4 regions of the Geodermatophilus bullaregiensis genome follow, and region 2 is predicted to be linked to each of the others. Evidence: riboswitches for the same ligand, from Rfam matches in the RefSeq annotation. Region 2 holds a riboswitch; each other region holds the start of a gene.
The links. A riboswitch is a leader RNA that binds a small molecule or an ion and turns the genes downstream of it on or off. The one in region 2 is predicted to bind cyclic di-AMP.
Positions count from the first base shown of each region.

Region 1: linked by a shared signal. The riboswitch ahead of JOD57_RS23060 (aggregation-promoting factor C-terminal-like domain-containing protein) and the one ahead of JOD57_RS23905 (VldE C-terminal domain-containing protein) in region 2 are both predicted to bind cyclic di-AMP.
Region 3: linked by a shared signal. The riboswitch ahead of JOD57_RS03430 (C40 family peptidase) and the one ahead of JOD57_RS23905 (VldE C-terminal domain-containing protein) in region 2 are both predicted to bind cyclic di-AMP.
Region 4: linked by a shared signal. The riboswitch ahead of JOD57_RS20935 (C40 family peptidase) and the one ahead of JOD57_RS23905 (VldE C-terminal domain-containing protein) in region 2 are both predicted to bind cyclic di-AMP.

Region 1 is NZ_JAFBCJ010000001.1:4,808,499-4,812,699, reverse strand. Features, by position in the region: gene JOD57_RS23075 (DUF72 domain-containing protein) at 1-434, opposite strand, end outside; gene JOD57_RS23070 (hypothetical protein) at 451-726, opposite strand; gene JOD57_RS23065 (class I SAM-dependent methyltransferase) at 723-1,361, opposite strand; gene JOD57_RS23060 (aggregation-promoting factor C-terminal-like domain-containing protein) at 1,488-2,480, opposite strand; cyclic di-AMP (ydaO/yuaA leader) riboswitch at 2,695-2,851, opposite strand; gene JOD57_RS23055 (hypothetical protein) at 3,014-3,901, opposite strand; gene JOD57_RS23050 (LLM class flavin-dependent oxidoreductase) at 4,142-4,201, shown strand, end outside.
Region 2 is NZ_JAFBCJ010000001.1:4,979,575-4,983,775, forward strand. Features, by position in the region: gene JOD57_RS23895 (MFS transporter) at 1-392, opposite strand, end outside; gene gdhA (NADP-specific glutamate dehydrogenase) at 556-1,905, shown strand; cyclic di-AMP (ydaO/yuaA leader) riboswitch at 2,065-2,214, shown strand; gene JOD57_RS23905 (VldE C-terminal domain-containing protein) at 2,493-3,500, shown strand; gene JOD57_RS23910 (hypothetical protein) at 3,613-3,777, shown strand; gene JOD57_RS23915 (DUF6807 domain-containing protein) at 3,770-4,201, shown strand, end outside.
Region 3 is NZ_JAFBCJ010000001.1:745,690-749,890, forward strand. Features, by position in the region: gene JOD57_RS03425 (M48 family metalloprotease) at 1-1,066, opposite strand, end outside; gene JOD57_RS03430 (C40 family peptidase) at 1,204-2,325, opposite strand; cyclic di-AMP (ydaO/yuaA leader) riboswitch at 2,468-2,648, opposite strand; gene JOD57_RS03435 (hypothetical protein) at 2,831-3,160, opposite strand; gene JOD57_RS03440 (NlpC/P60 family protein) at 3,271-4,201, opposite strand, start outside.
Region 4 is NZ_JAFBCJ010000001.1:4,359,351-4,363,551, reverse strand. Features, by position in the region: gene JOD57_RS20945 (serine hydrolase domain-containing protein) at 385-1,560, opposite strand; gene JOD57_RS20940 (hypothetical protein) at 1,799-1,951, opposite strand; cyclic di-AMP (ydaO/yuaA leader) riboswitch at 2,327-2,461, shown strand; gene JOD57_RS20935 (C40 family peptidase) at 2,474-2,986, shown strand; gene JOD57_RS20930 (carbohydrate kinase family protein) at 3,067-3,972, shown strand; gene JOD57_RS20925 (HNH endonuclease signature motif containing protein) at 4,085-4,201, shown strand, end outside.

The DNA of each region.
Region 1 (4,201 bases), 170 kb from region 2:
ACGTGCCAGCTGGGGTGGCGGAACTCCACGGCCACCCGCACCCAGTCCGGCAGCAGGGAGAGGAAGTACCCGAGGCGCGCGTCGTCGCGGGCCGCGGCGGGGTGCAGCTGCACCAGCAGCACGGCCCGCCGGCCGTCGAGCTCGTGCCAGGCCGCGGTGATCCGCTCGACCCACGTCTCCGGGGCGTACAGCCGCTTGGCGTGGGTCAGGCCCCGCGGCGCCTTGACCGACAGCCGGAAGTCCTCGGGCAGCCGGTCCCGCCAGCCGGCGAAGGTCGCCGCCCGGGGCCAGCGGTAGAAGCTCGCGTTGAGCTCGACGGTGCCGAACCGGCGGACGTAGTGGGCCAGCCGGTCGCGGGGCGGCGTCCCCGGCGGGTAGAGGACGCCGTCCCAGTGCTCGTAGCTCCACCCCGACGTGCCGACGTGGACGGCCACCGGTGCGCCGCCGTCCTCAGCGGCCGCGCCGGGCCGGCCGCACCACGTCGGCGGCGGCCACCCGGACGCTCCCGGCGAACCGGGTACGGATGCCGCCGGGGTGCGCCTCCAGCGGGGGCAGCAGGGCGTGCGTCAGCCGGACGACGGCGGAGGAGTCGACGGCCAGGACCTCGCCGGACCCCGCGAGGGGAACCGGGTCGAAGCGCCCGGGCGGCGCGCCGGGGTGGGCGGCCCGCACCGAGGCGACCACGGCCGTGCCGCTCGTGAGGTCTAAGGGGGCCGGCGCGCTCACGGCAACCGCCACACCGTGGTCCGGCGCAGGCCGGGGCCCTCGGTCTCGGGCACGTCGTAGCGGACGACCGGCTCGAGCCGCTCGTGGGGGAGGTAGGGCCGGCCCGGGTCGCCGACGAGCACCTCGCAGCCGCGCGCCCGGGCCCGGTCGAGGAAGGGCAGCACCCGCTCGGTCATCTCGCGGTCGTAGCAGACGTCGCCGGCCAGCACGACGTCGACGGCCGGGGGCTCCCGGTCGAGGACGTCGCCGGTGACGCCGATCCCGCCCACCCCGTTGAGCCCGGCGTTGACGCCGACCGCCGTCCGGGAGAACGGGTCGACGTCGCTGGCCAGCACGTGCCGGGCGCCGGCGAGGACGGCGGCGACGGCGACCAGCCCGCTGCCCGACCCCAGGTCGAGCACCGTGCGGCCGGTCACCGGCACGGCCCCGTCGAGCACGGCGCGGGCCAGCGCCTGGCCGCCGGGCCAGGCCGCGGCCCAGAACGGCGGTGCCTCACCGGCACCGCCGGCCGCGTCCTCCATCGCCTCCCAGAGGGCGACGACGTCGTCGGCGACGTGCAGCCGCACCTCCGGGACGAGCGAGGGCCGGCGCACCTGCGTGTGCGCGCGGACGAAGCCGGGCGGGACGACTCGCATGCCCGGCAGTCCACCACCCCGCCCCGACGCAGGGGCCCACCTCGAGCGGAGCGAGCGGTGGGGCCCACGCGGCCCCGGTGCAGGGTCCCGCGCCGAGCGTGCGAGGCGCGGGGCGCCGGGGTCCTCCTAGTACCAGCCCTTGGACTGCGAGTGCGCCCAGGCGGCGCACGGCGAGCCGTAGCGCTCCTCGATGTAGATCAGGCCCGCGTCGATCTGCCGGTAGCCGTCGGAGGTCTTGGCGATGCCGGTGCTGGCCCACGTCGAGTCGAGGAACTGCGGGATGCCGTAGGCGGTGCTGGTCGGGTTCTGCGCGTTGGGGTTCCAGCCGCTCTCCTTGCCCCACAGGTTCTCGAGGCAGCTGAACTGATCGGCGCTGCCGACCTTGCTCAGCGCGTACTCCTTGAAGGTCCCGCGGGCGGCCGGCGCGGCGGCCGACGCGGGCGCGGGGGTGGCAGCCGGGGCCGGGGCCGGTGCGGTCGCGGCCTCCTCCGCGGCGGCGGCGCGCTCGGCGGCCTCGGCGGCGGCCTGGGCCTCGGCCGCGGCCTGCGCCTCGGCGGCGGCCTGGGCCTCGGCGGCGGCGCGGGCGGCCTCCTCCTCGGCGGCGCGGCGGGCGGCCTCCTCGGCGGCGCGCCGGTCGAGCTCGGCCTGGTCGGCGGCGGCCTGCGCCTGGGCGGCGGTGGCCTCCTCGGCGGAGCGCTCGCTGCGGGAGGCGGCGAGGTCCTCGAGCGGGGCGAGGTCGGCGGCCTGCGGCGCCATGGGGGCCGCGGCGTCGGCCGGGAGCTCGTCGGCGACGCCGAGCTGCTCGGCCACGCTGACCGAGGTGCTGGCCGTGTCGGTGCCGGCCTCGGCGGCCGGGCCGCCGGTGGTGACCACGCCGACGATCAGCGCGCCGGCCGCGGCGGCGGCCAGCAGCAGGGCGGGGCGGCGCGGGCCGAGCGGCGGGCTGCTGCGCCGCGCACCGGTCCGGGCGGGGAGGGTGGCACGTGCGCGCCGGCCGCGGCGGTGACCGGCAGCGGGGGCGTCGGTGTCCACGGCGGCCAGGACGGCGGTGGCGTCGCTCACGGGCAGCTCGGCGGTCGCGGCGGCGTCGGCAGGCGTGTTCGGGGTACGGCTGGGCATGAAGGCGGGGGCTCCGAGGGGAGAGTGCGCGCGCGGCAGCCCGGTTCGCGGGCAGGGACCGGCGCACGGCGGTCTACGGGTCCCCGGCGGCCGCGGTCGGCGGCGCCGGGTCAGCGGGGCAGGGAGGCGGCCGGGCTCAGACGGCGCGGTGCACGCGCGGCCGGCAGCACCTGCGGGCCACGGCGGCCCGGAGGCGGGGCATGCGGAGACTCTCCGTTCCTTCCGTGGCCGCCTACCGAGTTAGCTGACGGGTTCGGGCGGGAAGAAGCCCTACGCGCTGCGAGCGGAGCTCGACAGGCGATTCACCCCAGGACTGCGGTGGGTCCCCGGCTCGCGTCCACGGTGCGGACACGACTCGGCGGCGCCCGGCCGGGCTCCCCGGGAGGGGACGAGACGACCGACCGGACGTGGAGAACGTACGTGTCGTTACCTGCCCGTGACAACACCAGGGCGCCAGATACCCGCGTGACGCGTGTTACGGAGCCGTCCGCACCCGACCCGGGGCCGGTGGCCCGGCGGGCCGGGAGTGCGGGTCAGGACGCCGCGGCGACGTCCGCCCCCGGCTTCCGGGGGGTCTCGTCACGGGCCGCGGCGTCGCGTCGCTCGGCGAGCACCGAGACGTCGTCGGGCAGCTCGTCGGTGGGGACCGCGTCCCCGCGCAGGACCTCGGCGAGGCCGGCGAGGGCATCGTCGACGTGCCCGCCCAGCACTCGCAGCGTCTCGCGCACCCGGTCCCGCTCGGCGTGCAGCGCGGCGAGCTCGGCCGCGACGGCGGCCCGCTCCTCCTGCGCCCGCGCGGCCGCCTCGGCCTCCCGCCGGGCCCGCGCCTCGGCGGCCTCGCGATCCAGCCGTGCGCGCTCGGCCGCCGCCGCGCGCCGCGCCTCCTCGGCCTCGCGGTGCGCCTCCTCGCGGGCGGCCTGCGCCTCCGCCCGCACCCCGGCGACCTCGCCGTGGGCCTGCTCGCGCAGCGCGATCACCGCCTCCCGCATCTCGGCGACCTTGGCCAGCCGGGCCTCGGCCTCCGCGCGCGCCTCGGTGCGCACTCGCTCGGCCTCCTCCTGGGCGCGCTCGACCAGGATGCGCGCGTCCTCGGGGCTCGGCAGCGCCTCGCGCTCGCGCACCAGCTGGGCCAGCCGGCGGCGGGCGTTCTGCAGCTCGCCGGAGCAGGCGGCGTAGCGGCTGAGCAGGTGCTCGTTCTCCCGGCGGAGCACCAGCAGCTCGGTCTCGGCCGCGGCCACGTAGTCGTCGACCTGGAGGCGGTCGTAACCGCGGACGGCGTGCGTGAAGACCGGCCCGGTGTTCAGCAACCCGTCGAGACCCCTCGCCGGGGCGTGCTCCGCGGCGGTGTTGTCCGTGAAGGCCGTCCGTCTGGTGCCGCTGGCCCCGGCGTCCGGTGCGGCTCCCTGCGAGTGCTTCGACATCCCGTTCCCCCCGGTCCGTCGTCCTCCCGGGCCCGTCGGGCGATCCAGGTGAGGGACGCCAGACTCCCAGTGGGCCGCACGCCCGTGGCTCCTCACCAGATCACGGGACGGTCACCGACGGAGTGGTCCGCCGCCGTGTGGTCACCCGACTACTGCACGCACAGGCAGCCTGGGAATGTCCTGTGACCTGCACCCGTTCGGTGGAGTAGTAGTTGCACGCTCAACCACAAGGAGCCCGCGATGCAGTTCGGGATCTTCTCGGTCAGTGACGTCACGACCGACCCCACGACCGGCCGCACG
Region 2 (4,201 bases):
CGCGAGCGGTCCCCGGTCAGGGCCTCGCGGGCGGTGGCGATGGCCAGCGGGGTCAGCCCCAGCCCGAAGCCCTGCAGCGCCCGCCCGGCGACCAGCCACCCGAGCCCGAGCGGCAGGGCGGCCAGCGCGCCGCCGAGGGTCACCACGGCGAGCACGGCGAGGACCACGCGGCGCCGGTGCGGGCCGTCACCGAGCCGGCCGACCACCGGGGTGGCCACCGCGCCGACCAGCAGCGTGGCCGTCAGCGACCACTGCGCGTCCGGCAGCGAGGCGCCGGTGGCCGACGCGACCGCCGGGACCAGCGGCGCGCCGAGGCTGCTGATGACGGCCACGACCGTCCCGACGAAGACGAGCACCGCCACGAGGGCGCGGGGGGACCGGGGGACCGCCATGACCCCCAGCGTCCCAGGTCGTTGCACACACCAAGCAGTGAGCCGCGTCGAACCGCTGCCGTGACCGTCGGGTGGAGAGCCGCCGGGGAGTCTGCGACCGTCGGCACAGCGGAACCGGGTGGCCCGGAACCGCGGGCCGGGTGCGACCGAGGGGAGAGCGCGGATGAACACCGACGTCTCGGCGGTGGTGGAGCGGATCTACGGCGACGTCCTCCGGCGGAACCGGGGCGAGACGGAGTTCCACCAGGCGGTGCGCGAGGTCCTCGACTCCCTGGCCATCGTCCTGGCCCGCCACCGCGAGTTCCTGGAGATGAAGACCGTCGAGCGGATCTGCGAGCCCGAGCGGCAGGTCATCTTCCGCGTGCCCTGGCAGGACGACCGCGGTGAGGTGCACATCGACCGGGGCTTCCGGGTGGAGTTCAACTCCGCGCTCGGGCCCTACAAGGGCGGCCTGCGGTTCCACCCCTCGGTCGACCTGGGCATCGTGAAGTTCCTCGGTTTCGAGCAGGTGTTCAAGAACGCGCTCACCGGGATGCCGATCGGCGGGGGCAAGGGCGGCTCGGACTTCGACCCCAAGGGGCGCTCCGACGCGGAGGTCATGCGCTTCTGCCAGTCGTTCATGACCGAGCTCTACCGCCACCTCGGCGAGTACACCGACGTCCCGGCCGGCGACATCGGCGTGGGTGCCCGCGAGATCGGCTACCTGTTCGGCCAGTACAAGCGGATCACCAACCGCTACGAGTCCGGCGTCATCACCGGCAAGGGGCTGGGCTGGGGCGGGGCGCTGGTGCGCACCGAGGCCACCGGCTACGGCGCGGCGTTCTTCGCCGAGGCGATGATGGAGGAGGCCGGGGAGTCCCTCGACGGCAAGCGGGTCACCGTCAGCGGCTCGGGCAACGTCGCCGTGTACGGCATCGAGAAGGTGCACCAGCTCGGCGGCACCGTGGTGGCGTGCTCGGACTCCAGCGGCCACGTCGTCGACGAGAAGGGCATCGACCTCGACGTCCTCAAGCAGGTCAAGGAGGTCGAGCGGGCGCGGATCGAGGCCTACGCCGACCGGGTGCCGTCGGCGTCCTTCGTCGAGGGCGGCAGCATCTGGGACGTCCCGTGCGACGTCGCCGTCCCCAGCGCCACGCAGAACGAGCTGGACGGCGCCGCCGCCGCCGTCCTCGCCCGCAACGGCTGCCGGTACGTGGTCGAGGGCGCGAACATGCCGTGCACCCCCGACGCCGTCCGGGTGTTCCGGGAGGCCGGGATCGCCTTCGCCCCGGGCAAGGCCGCCAACGCCGGCGGCGTGGCCACCTCGGCCCTGGAGATGCAGCAGAACGCCTCGCGCGACCGCTGGACCTTCGAGCACACCGAGGCGCGGCTGGAGGAGATCATGCGCGGCATCCACGCGCGTTGCTCGGCCACCGCGGAGGAGTACGGCTCGCCCGGCGACCTCGTCCTCGGCGCGAACGTGGCGGGGTTCCTCGACGTGGCCGAGGCGGTGCACGCCCACGGCCTCGTCTGAGCGCCCGGACCACCGCCGCCTACACCCTCCGGCCGTCGATCGGGAGGTCTGCGACGGCGATCACCCCACGAAACCGCTGTCGACTCGTTGTCACGACTTCACGACGCCGGTACCGTGGCCGCGTCCGACCGGTCGTCGTGTCCCCCGTCGGGGGAGGCCGGACGGACGCCGCCGAGTCGCCCGCTGGGGCGAGCCGGGGACCCACCGCAGTACTGGGGTGAATCCCGCACCGGGCATCCGTCCGGGCAGGTAGGGCTGCTTCCCGCCCGAACCCGTCAGCTAACTCGGCAGGCGGCTCACGGAAGAACGGAGAGCCGCCGGATGGCGTGCGCCTGCACCGCTGCACCACTCCCTCCACCCCGGCTCTCCCGGACCCCGGCGCGCCCGCGCACCTGACCGTCCGCGGCCGTCCGCCCCGGACGCCGTCCGCGAGCCCACCAGCCCGAGCACCCTCCGCTCGACCGGCCCCGCGCCGCTTCTCCCTGGTGGGCCCGCGCCGGCCCGGCGCGCTGCCCGCGCACCCGCCGTCCGCCCCGCCGCGGCCTCCCGCGCCGCTGCGCCCCCACACCTCCGGAGCACCCCGCCCCATGGACCCCCGCACGACCACGTCCGGCCGATCCGCCGAGCGCCGCGCCCGCGCCGCCGGCTCCCGCCGCCGTCTGCTCCCCGCCCGCCGTCCCGGCCTGCTGCTCGGCGCCGCCGCCGCAGGCGCCCTGCTGGTCAACGTCGTCGTCGGCGCGGACCCTGCCGCGCAGGCCGGCGCCGGCAGCGCGGAGTCGGCCAGCGTCGCCCAGGAGCTGGGCCTGACCTCCGGGACCGCCGACGCCTCCGGGTCCGCCGACGCCGGCGGAGGCGACGTGGCCGCGGACCTCCAGCCGCTGGAGGACCTGGCCGCCAGCCGCGGCAGTCGCGAGGCCGAGGAGGCCAGCGCACAGCAGGCGCAGGCCGCCGCCGACCAGGCCGCGCTCGACCGGCAGCGCGCCGAGGCCGAGGCCGCCGCCGCTGCCCAGCGCGCCGCGGAGCAGGCCGCCGCCGAGGAGGCCGCCGCCCAGGCCGCCGCTGCCGAGGCAGCCGCGGAGGCGGCCGCCGACCAGGTCGCCGCCGAGGAGGCCGCCGCCGCCGAGGTCGCCGCGGAGGAGGCCGCCGAGGAGGCCGCCGAGGCCCCCGCCTCGTCGGCCGCGCCGTCGTCCGCGAGCTCGTCGGCCGCCGGCTCGGGGACGGCGACCACGGCGACCGCGCGCATCAGCAACACCGCGGGCCCGGTGCAGGCCGTGGTCCAGGCGGCGGCGAACGCCGTGGTCAGCAACGTGGCCGGCGCCGGCGGGATCACCCTCGGCGGCACCCGGGCCAGTGCCGCCGACCCGAACGGCCACCCGTCGGGCCTGGCGCTGGACTACATGGTCATGTCCAACACCGCGCTCGGGAACGCGATCGTGCAGTACCACGTCGCGCACTGGGACGAGCTCGGTGTCGACTACCTGATCTACCAGCAGAAGATGCTCAGCTCGCCGGGGGGCAGCTGGTCGCAGATGGCCGACCGCGGCAGCGCCACGGCCAACCACTTCGACCACGTGCACGTCAACTACGTGGGCTGACCCCACGGCGGGCCGGGCCCGACCGACCCCCGGGACCGGTCGGGCCGCCGCTGTCGGGTGGTCCGGCCGACGATACGGTCGACGTCCGGACCGACCCCAGGAGGACGCCGGCATGGCGCCACCGAGCTCCGTCCCCACCGTGCCGACGGGCGTCCACGGCCGGTGGCACCCGGCCGGCACCTGCGCCCCGCGGCCGCTGACCGACGAGCAGCGCGCCCTGCCCCCGGGACCCGGCCTGCCGTGGGCGCGGGCGGGTGCCGCGGTCGTCCGTGGCTGAGCCCGCGCTCACCCTGTTGCGGCTCGGCGGCGTGGTGGTGGCCGGGTACGCCGACGGCGGGGGGCTCGACCCGGCGCTGGCGCCACGGCCGTACCTGCACCCGGTCCGCACCCTCGACGGCCGGACGGTGACCGACGCGCAGCCCCCCGACCACCCCTGGCACCTCGGTGTCTCGATCGGGGTCCAGGACGTCGGCGGCGCGAACCTGTGGGGTGGCCCGACCTACGTGCGCGGCCACGGCTACACCGCGCGGGCCGACCACGGCCGGATCGAGCACGCCGGCTTCCCGGCCCGGGAGGACGACGGCTTCCACGAGGCGCTGCGGTGGCTGGGCCCCGACGGCCGGTTGCTGCTCGGTGAGCACCGCCGGGTGCGGGCGCGGCCGGTCCCCGCCGGCTGGGAGCTGGGGCTCACGACCGCGCTC
Region 3 (4,201 bases), 4.2 Mb from region 2:
GGTTCTGCACCGGGGTGCCCACCAGCGAGCCCAGGGCGACGAGCAGCAGGACCAGCGGGACCACGCGCGGGTCGCCCGGGGAGTCCGCCCCCGCCCGCCGCAGCAGCGGCGGCCAGGTGAGCAGCCAGCCGAGCAGGGCCACCGCGGCGGCCGCGCCGAGCGCGCCGAGCAGCGTGCCGGTGAGGACGTCGTCGGTGGCCACGTGCCCGAGCTCGTGGGCGACGATCGACTCGACCTCGTCGTCGGGGACGTCGGCCAGCAGCGTGTCGTACAGGACGACGCGGCGGGTGGAGCCGAACCCGGAGACGTAGGCGTTGAGCGACGTCGTCCGCCGGGAGGCGTCGGCGACGAGCACGTCGTCGACCGGGGTGCCGCTCTCCTCGCCCAGCTCCAGCAGGTCGGTGCGCAGCTGCCCGGCCGGCAGGGGCGCGAAGCTGTTGAACGCCGGCTCGATGACCACCGGGTAGAGGAAGGAGCCCACCACCACGAGCCCCGCCGCCCCGGCCGCCGCCCACGCCCACCAGGCGCGCGGCGCCCGACGGGCCAGTGCGACGAGCACGAGCAGGGCGAGCGCGGTGAGGGCGGCGTCGATGGCCGTGGAGACGGCGACGTCGCGCAGCCACAGCGGCCACGAACGGGTGGACAGGCCGTAGCGGTGCCGCACCACCTCGCCGTAGGCCGACACCGGCAGCGTGGCCAGCCGGCCGACGACGACCAGGGCGACCGTGCCGAGCAGCACCTGCCAGACCCAGCGCCCGCCGAGGGGCCGCGCGACGGCGGTCACCAGCCGGCCGCCCAGCCGGGTGAGACCCAGCAGGGCGGAGGCGGTGAGCCCGAGCAGCAGGCCCACCAGCGACGCGGGCCGGATGTCCGCGGCGAGGGCCTCGGCCCGCCGGAGGGCCTCGGCGGGCAGCCCCGCGTCGGCGCTGACCGGTGTGGCGCCGCCCGGCGGTGCGGGCAGCAGGGTCCACGGCGTGCGGACGGCGATGACGACCACGAGCGCGGCACCGAGCACGGCCGCGACCAGCAGGGCGGCGCGAGCGCCTCCCCGGCCCGCCCCGCTCACCCGGCCGATCCTAGGCGGCGTCCTCCGGGCTCCGGTCCTCCCCCGCTGCGGACGCGGCGAGGGCCGGCGACCCGGGTGGGTCGCCGGCCCTCGGGCACCCGACTCCGTCCGGAGGGGCCGTCGCCGGACGCCGTCCGCTAGACGATGCGGCGCATGGCGGTGATGCCGCCCATGGAGTCGACCGACACGACCTTCACCGGCTCGCTGGAGGTCGAGGCGTGCACCATCTGGCCGTTGCCGACGTACATCGACACGTGGCTGACCGGGCTGTAGTAGAAGATCAGGTCACCCGGCTGGAGGGCGTCGCGCGAGACGGCGGTGCCCATGCGCGACTGCATGCTGCTGGAGTGCGGCAGGGTGATCCCCGCCGCGGCGTAGGCGTACTGCGTCAGGCCCGAGCAGTCGAACGCGTCGGGACCGCCGGCGCCCCACACGTAGGCGTCGCCGACCTGCGCCAGCGCCGTCTGCACCGCCCGCTGGGCCGCCGCACTGCCCCCACCGGCCGGTGCCGGGGCCGGAGCGGCGGGAGCCGCCGCGGCGGCCGGAGCGGCCGGGGCCGCCGGAGCCGCCGGCGCCGCCGGGGCCGCCGGGGCCGCCGGAGCGGTCGGCGCCGCCGGGGCCGCGGCCACCGGGGCGCTCTCGCCGACCGTGCCCGCGGACTGCTGCGCGGCCAGGGCCCGCTGCGCGGCTGCCGCTGCCTCCTGCTGGGCGGCGGTCAGCGCGGCGACCTGCTCGCGGTAGTCGGCGATGTCCTCCTGGAGCCGCGCCTCCTGGGCGCTCAGGTCCTCCAGGGTGCGCTCGGCGTCGGCCTCGGCGGCCTCGGCGTCGGCCTGTGCCCGCGTCGCCGCGGCGGCGGCCTCGCCGACCTCGGCCATGACGTCGGTGGTGTGACCGGCGAGCTGGTCGAGCGTGGCGAGCCGGCTGACGAAGTCCTCGGCGGAGGCGCTGGTCATCAGCAGGTCCAGCTCGGGCATGGTGTCGCCGCCGGTGTAGGCGGTGCGGGCCACCTGCCGGATCCGACCGTCCAGTGCGTCGAGCCGGGTCTGCGCGTCGGCGGCGGCCCGGTCGGCCTCGTCGGCCTCGGTCTGCTGCTGGGCGAGCACCTCGCGGGCCTCGTTGACCTGCTCGCTGACGACCTCGAGCCGGTGACCGGCGTCGGCGGCGAGCTGGGCGGCCTGCTCGGGACTGGTGGCCTGCTCGGGGTCGGCCGTCGCGGTGCCGGGCAGCAGGGCCAGCGTCAGACCGGCGGTGGTGCCCACGAGCGCGACCCGGCCGAGACGGCGGAGCAGCGGGCGGCGGCGGTGCGGGCCGGTGACGGGACCGGCGGTACGGCGGTCGGTGGACTGTGCGCGCGCATGCCCCAGGGCAGGGCGGGGGGTCGCCACGGGCGGCGGCTCTCCGTTCTTCCTCAGCAACCGCCTACCGAGTTAGCTGACGGGTTCGGGCTGGGAAGACGTGCCCTATCTCCGCACGCCGGAGGAGGTCCGGCGCGCACGAGAACTCACCCCAGTGCTGCGGTGGGTCCCCGGCTCACCTCGCGACCGCCCGAGGGCGGCGTCCGGTGACTCGGCGGTGTCCGGCCGAGGCCACCTCGTGTCGGGTGACGACCACCCGGCCGAACGGCGGCCACAGTACGGACGTGATGCAGTTGTGACAAACGGGGCCCCCGGGGACTGTGAGAACACCCACGGTGGGCGATCCCGACACCCCGGTGCGTGCCGAGGTGTCCACAGCGGCGCCCGGTGTGTCCTCGTCCGGCTCGGCTCAGCCGGTGCGGCGACGCCCGGCCGGCCGCCCGCCGCGCGCCTCCTCCCGCCCGGCCGTCGAGGGCCGGTGACGCAGGGGTGGCACCAGACCGCCCTCGGCGAGTGCCCGGACGGCGCGCCGCTCGACGTCGTCGAACTCCACCACCACGCCGGGTCGCGGGAGGACGACGTCGTCGGGGCCGGTGCCGCGGGCCGCCGGGACGGGGGGCACCGGCAGCAGCACGGGCGCGGTGTCCCGCTCCCCCGGCGGTGCCCCCAGCAGGGCGGTGACGACGCAGTCGGCGCAGCCGACGCCGCGCGCGGTGCACGTGTCGCAGTCGATGAGCATGGCCGTGTCCCTCCGGTGTCCCGGCCGCGCCGCCCGCTGCCGGGCCGCGGTCGGGACGGTCTCCCTGTCGGTTGCTGCGCACGCTAGGGACGACCACCGACAGTCCCGGCTCAGCCGCCCGCGTACTCCCAGTGCCAGGGCTCCTCGCGGCCGTTGCCCGGGTCGGCCCACGTCGGGTGCAGCCAGCCGAAGCGGCCGGCGTTGGCGACCATCCACGCGTACTGCGGGGTGCCGAAGGTCTCGATGCCGCCGCACAGGTCCACCGCCAGGCCCCAGCCGTGGTTGCTGGTGCCGGGGACCGCCGCGAGCGCCGGCTTCTCGCCGTAGAGGCGCACCTGGCCGGCGTAGGTGCGGTAGGAGTCGGTGATGCAGACCGGCTCGCCGAAGACGTCGGCGAACGCCGCGCTCATCGCCCGCCAGGCCGCCGCCGCGTCGCAGCGCAGCGCGTGGCCGGACACGCCCAGCGGGCACAGCGCGCTCGGCGGGATCAGCCCGTTGGGGTAGCCGCCCCAGGATCGGCCGCCGGAGGAGCTCGGCGGGTACACGGGGTTGCCGCACTCGACCGGCAGCGCGCCCCCGGTCGGCCCGGGCGCCGGCTCCTCCGGCCGCGGCCCGAGGCTCGGCCGGCCGACGTGCAGCACCTCGTCTGCGGGCAGCCGCCGGACGACGACCGCCCCGGCCCGGCCGTCGGCGGCCAGCATCGTCTGCCGGTCCAGGGCGATGCCGACGTGGCCGAGACCGGCCTCCGGCGTGCCGGGGAACACCAGGTCCCCGGGCAGGACGTCGGCGAGGTCGACCGGCGTGGTGACCGCGTAGAGCCCCGCCTGGTCGTCGGGCAGGTCGATGCCGGCGGCACCGTAGACCGAGGAGACCAGCGAGCCGCAGTCCCAGGAGTCCGGACCGGCCGTCCCTGGGGCGTACGGCCTGCCCAGGGCGTCCATCGCTGCGGTGACCGCCGCGACCGTCTCCGCGGGCAGCACCAGCAGCGACGTCGGCTGCTGCGGCAGCTGCGCGGTACCCGGCTGGACGCCCCCGGCGGCC
Region 4 (4,201 bases), 620 kb from region 2:
CGTGCGGGCACTGAGGGACATCCGCCCATGGCTGCGTCTCAAAGCAGACGAAGCAGACATCGCGTTGGAATGGTGGGCACAACGTCCGATCCCCCGACGCGGTGTCGATGGTCGATACCTCCCACTCACCGAGAACGAGCGCAACTCGGACGCTTCCGCAGAGGTGAGACTGAAGGCAGCAAAGGCAGGACTCCGGACAGAAGATGCCATGGTGCTCAACGTCGCTCCCTCGGTGAGTCAACTCCTGATCGTCGAGCCAGATGGATGAGCACATGAATCATCGAGCAGGTGGCGTCCACATCGGCCTGCGCGCCACAACGTTGACGCGGGTGCTCGTGCTCTGCGCCGACCGGCGGGGCAGAGCACGAGCGGCCGCAGAGTGGGTCAGAGCGCGGCGTACAGAGCCTCCTCGAACTCGCCGTAGACCCGCCACGCGCCGTCCTGCTCGATGAAGGGCAGGGAGTTGGTGTAGATCGAGGCGCAGACGCCGGTGGTGCGGTCGACGAAGAAGTGCGTGTTGAACAGCCCCGCCCAGGAACCGGTGCCGGCCCGGCGGCGGCCCGGCTGGTCCTCGGTGTTGAGGAGCAGCCCGTAGCCCCACGTGTGGCCGGGGCCGGCCCGGAGGCTGTCGGTGATCGGCGGGTCCGCGGTGAGGATCTCGGCGGGGAAGTCGAGGTCGCCGATCTGGTTGGTGAACGCCCGGTCGACCGTCTCCGCCGAGAGGATGCGCTCGCCGTCGAGCTCGCCTCCGCGGAGCAGGGCGCGCGCGAAGCGGGTGTAGTCGCGCGGTGTCGAGTAGAGGCCGTGCCCGCCGGCCCACCAGTCGGGCTCCTGGTTGAGGATCTCGTCGACCGCGGTCCACCCGCCGTCCTGGCCGCGGGTGTGGATGGCGACGCAGTGGGCCTTCCGCTCCTCGTCGAGCCGGAACATCGTGTCGGTCATCCCGAGCGGGCCGGTGATGCCGGTGGCGATCACCTCGTCGAGGGTCGTGCCGGCCACCGCCTCGACCACCCTGCCGAGCCAGTCGGTGTTGATGCCGTAGACGTACCGGGTGCCGGGGTGGGCGACCATCGGCGCCTCGAACGCGCGCGCCGACCCGGGGACGACGTTGGGGACCCCGGTCGCCGTCTCGTACCGCAGCAGCTCGGCGTTCCAGAACCAGTAGCCCAGTCCCGTGGTGTGGGTGACCAGCTGGTGGACGGTCGCCTTGCGGGCCGGCTCGACCAGCCGGGGCGTGTCGCCGTCGAAGCCCTCGAGGACCCGGACGTCGGCGAACTCGGGGCGGTACTGCTCGACCGGGGCGTCGAGGTCCAGCTCGCCGCGCTCCACCTGCTGCAGCGCGGCCGCCGTGCAGACCATCTTGGTCATCGACATGATCCGGAACTGGGTGCTCGTGGTGACCGGGTCGTCGGACTCCCCCGCGACGCGCACCCCCGCGCCGCCCTCGTAGAGGACGCCGTCGCGGTCGGCGGCGATGGCGGCGACGTGCGGCACCGCTCCCCGCTCCACCGCGTCGGCCAGTACGGCGTCGATCCGGCTGCCGTCGATGTCCCTGCTCATGGCGCCTCCTCGGTCGGTCCGCCGCGACTCTGCGGCGGGCCCGGCGTCAGGCTGGCGGGTGCCCTGGAGCAGCGCAAACGCGGCGGCGAGCACGGCGGCGCGCTCGTGCCCTGGTCGACGCCGGGAGCGGCGCGGCGAGCGGCTCCGGGTGCACGCTGCTGCGTCCCCGGTCCCGGCGCGACGCGACCCCCGTCCCGGCGGTCCGGGGCGGGGGTCGCGAGACAGGTGCGCGGTGCGGTCAGTAGCGACCGGCCGTGCCGCCGCCCCTCTTGTTCTTGGCCTGGTAGTCGCGGATGAACTTCTTGATCTTGGCCTGGTTCTGCGGCTTCTGCAGCTCCTGCACCACCTTGGCGGCGACGCCCGAAGCGACGAGCTTCCTCAACATCCCCATGGGGTTGCCTCCTCGTGTCGATTCCTGTCCTCGTGCCCCGTGAACGCGCGCCGCAACCGTGGCGATCCCGACGTCCTCCGTGCCGTGTCGGTGGTGGGCCGCTGACTGCGCGTTCGGACGCACCGCCGCGTCCTTTCTGGCCCGGCGCGGCGTGTCCGCGCCGGGCGGCCGGCTCCCGCGTGTCGAGGAGTTCGGGTGTCCGCGCTGGTCAGCGCGGCGTGTCGGATCCGGGGCGGGAGTCAAGTGCGCGGACCCGGATCGGGCGTGGCGGCCGACCGGAGCGGTTGAGCGCTCAGGGACCCCTACCTACCGTCGTCGCGGTCCGGCCAGGGCCCTTCGTCACTCCCCGTGTGACACCCGCCGGATGCGCCGAACCGGATGCCGGCACCCAGCCGGTCTCCCGGGCCGGGGACCCACCGCAGCACTGGGGTGGAGCGCGACTCGTCGCGCCGGGCGACTCCTCCGTCCGAACCCGTCAGCTAACCCGGTAGGCGATCGTGGAGAACAGGAGAACCGTCGTCGATGACGACTACCCGCACGTCCACCGCTCGTCGCTCGTTCCGCGGCATCGCCGTCGCGGCCATCGCCGGAGCCGGCATCGTCCTCTCACCCCTCCCGGCCTCGGCTGCCGTGGGTGGCGGCGGTGGTGGGGCCGTGACGGCCGCGCCGGTCGCCGCTCCCAACGGCGCGGCCCAGACGGCCGTCGACACCGCGCTCGCCCAGCGCGGTGACATGTACCTCTACGGCGCGACCGGTCCCGACCGGTTCGACTGCTCGGGGCTGACCAGCTTCGCCTACAAGGCGGCCGGCGTCTCGATCCCGCGCACCTCGAAGGCCCAGTCGACGTTCGGCACCCCGGTGGCGAAGGCCGACCTCCAGCCGGGTGACCTGGTGTTCTTCTACAGCCCGGTCTCGCACGTGGGCATGTACATCGGCAACGGCCAGATGGTCCACGCCTCGACCGCCGGCAAGCCGGTGGCCGTGGTCGCCCTGGACTCCATGCCGCAGTACCAGGGCGCCCGTCGCATCGTCTGACGCGATCCTCGGACGACGCCCCGGCCCTGGTGGGCCGGGGCGCCGTCGCGTCAGGACGGTCCGGTGGAGACTCCTCGGCCGTGACCTCCACCGGCCCGGCGTGGCCCCGCCCCGCCGGGCGGGGACCGGTCGTCGCGCTGGGCAAGCTGGTCGCCGACCAACTGCTCGAGCTGTCGGCTCCCCTGGTGGTCGGCGGCCAACAGCGGGTGGTCCGGACGACGACGGCTGGCGGCGCCCCGGCCACCGTGACGGCGAACCTGGCACGGCTGGGTGTCCCGTCCCGGCTGGCGGGCTGGGCCGGCGCGGACCCGCTCGCCGACGACCTGCTGGCCGGTCTCGCCGGGCGCGGCGTCGAGGTGGCGGTGGTGCGTCGCGGACGGGCGCCGGTGTCGACGGTGCTGGTGCACCCCGACGGCGAGCGCACGCTGCTGACCGACCGTGGGGAAGGCGGGCTGGAGCCTTCCGACGTCCGCGCCTCGTGGGTCGCCGATGCGGCCGTCGTCCACCTGGACGGCTACGACCTGCTGCGCTTCCCCGGCGCGCTGCGGGGCGCCGCGTCGGCGGCACACGGGCGCGGGGTGCCGATCAGCGTGGACGTCGCCGCCGCGACCCGCATCGCCGCGCACGGGGTCGGCGCCTACACCGACCTGCTCGCCGGGCTGCGGCCGGACCTGCTCTCCTGTAACGCCGCCGAGGCCACGGCCCTGGGCCTGGACGGTTCGTTGCCGGCCTGGGCACCCGGGCTGGTGCTGGTGCACGCCGGTGCCCGCCCGACCCGGGTGGTCTCGGCGGCGGGCGCGTGGGAGGTGCCGGTCGAGCCGCTGCCGGCGGGGCGGCTGCGTGACACGACCGGGTGCGGGGACGCGTTCGCGGCCGGGGTGCTGAGCGGCTGGCGCGCCGGGCAGTCCGTGCTGGACGCCGTCCGGTCCGGTTATGCCGCGGCCGCGGTGGTCGCCGGCGTGGTCGGCGGCCAGCCGCCGCCGTGACCTCTCTCGATGCGCGCTGACACATCGCACCTCATAGGCCGCTGACCTGCATTTTCAGGTTGAGCACCCCGGTCCGATCGGTTAGAATTCGTACATGTGTTCGGGTGATCCGGTGGGCGGTGACGTTCTCGACGACGTCGCCGCGCTGGTCGCCGAGCGCAACCGGGTCGATGCCCTGCTGGCGCGGCGGGTACGGGCCGCGGAACTGTCCCAGGCACCGGAGCGGGAC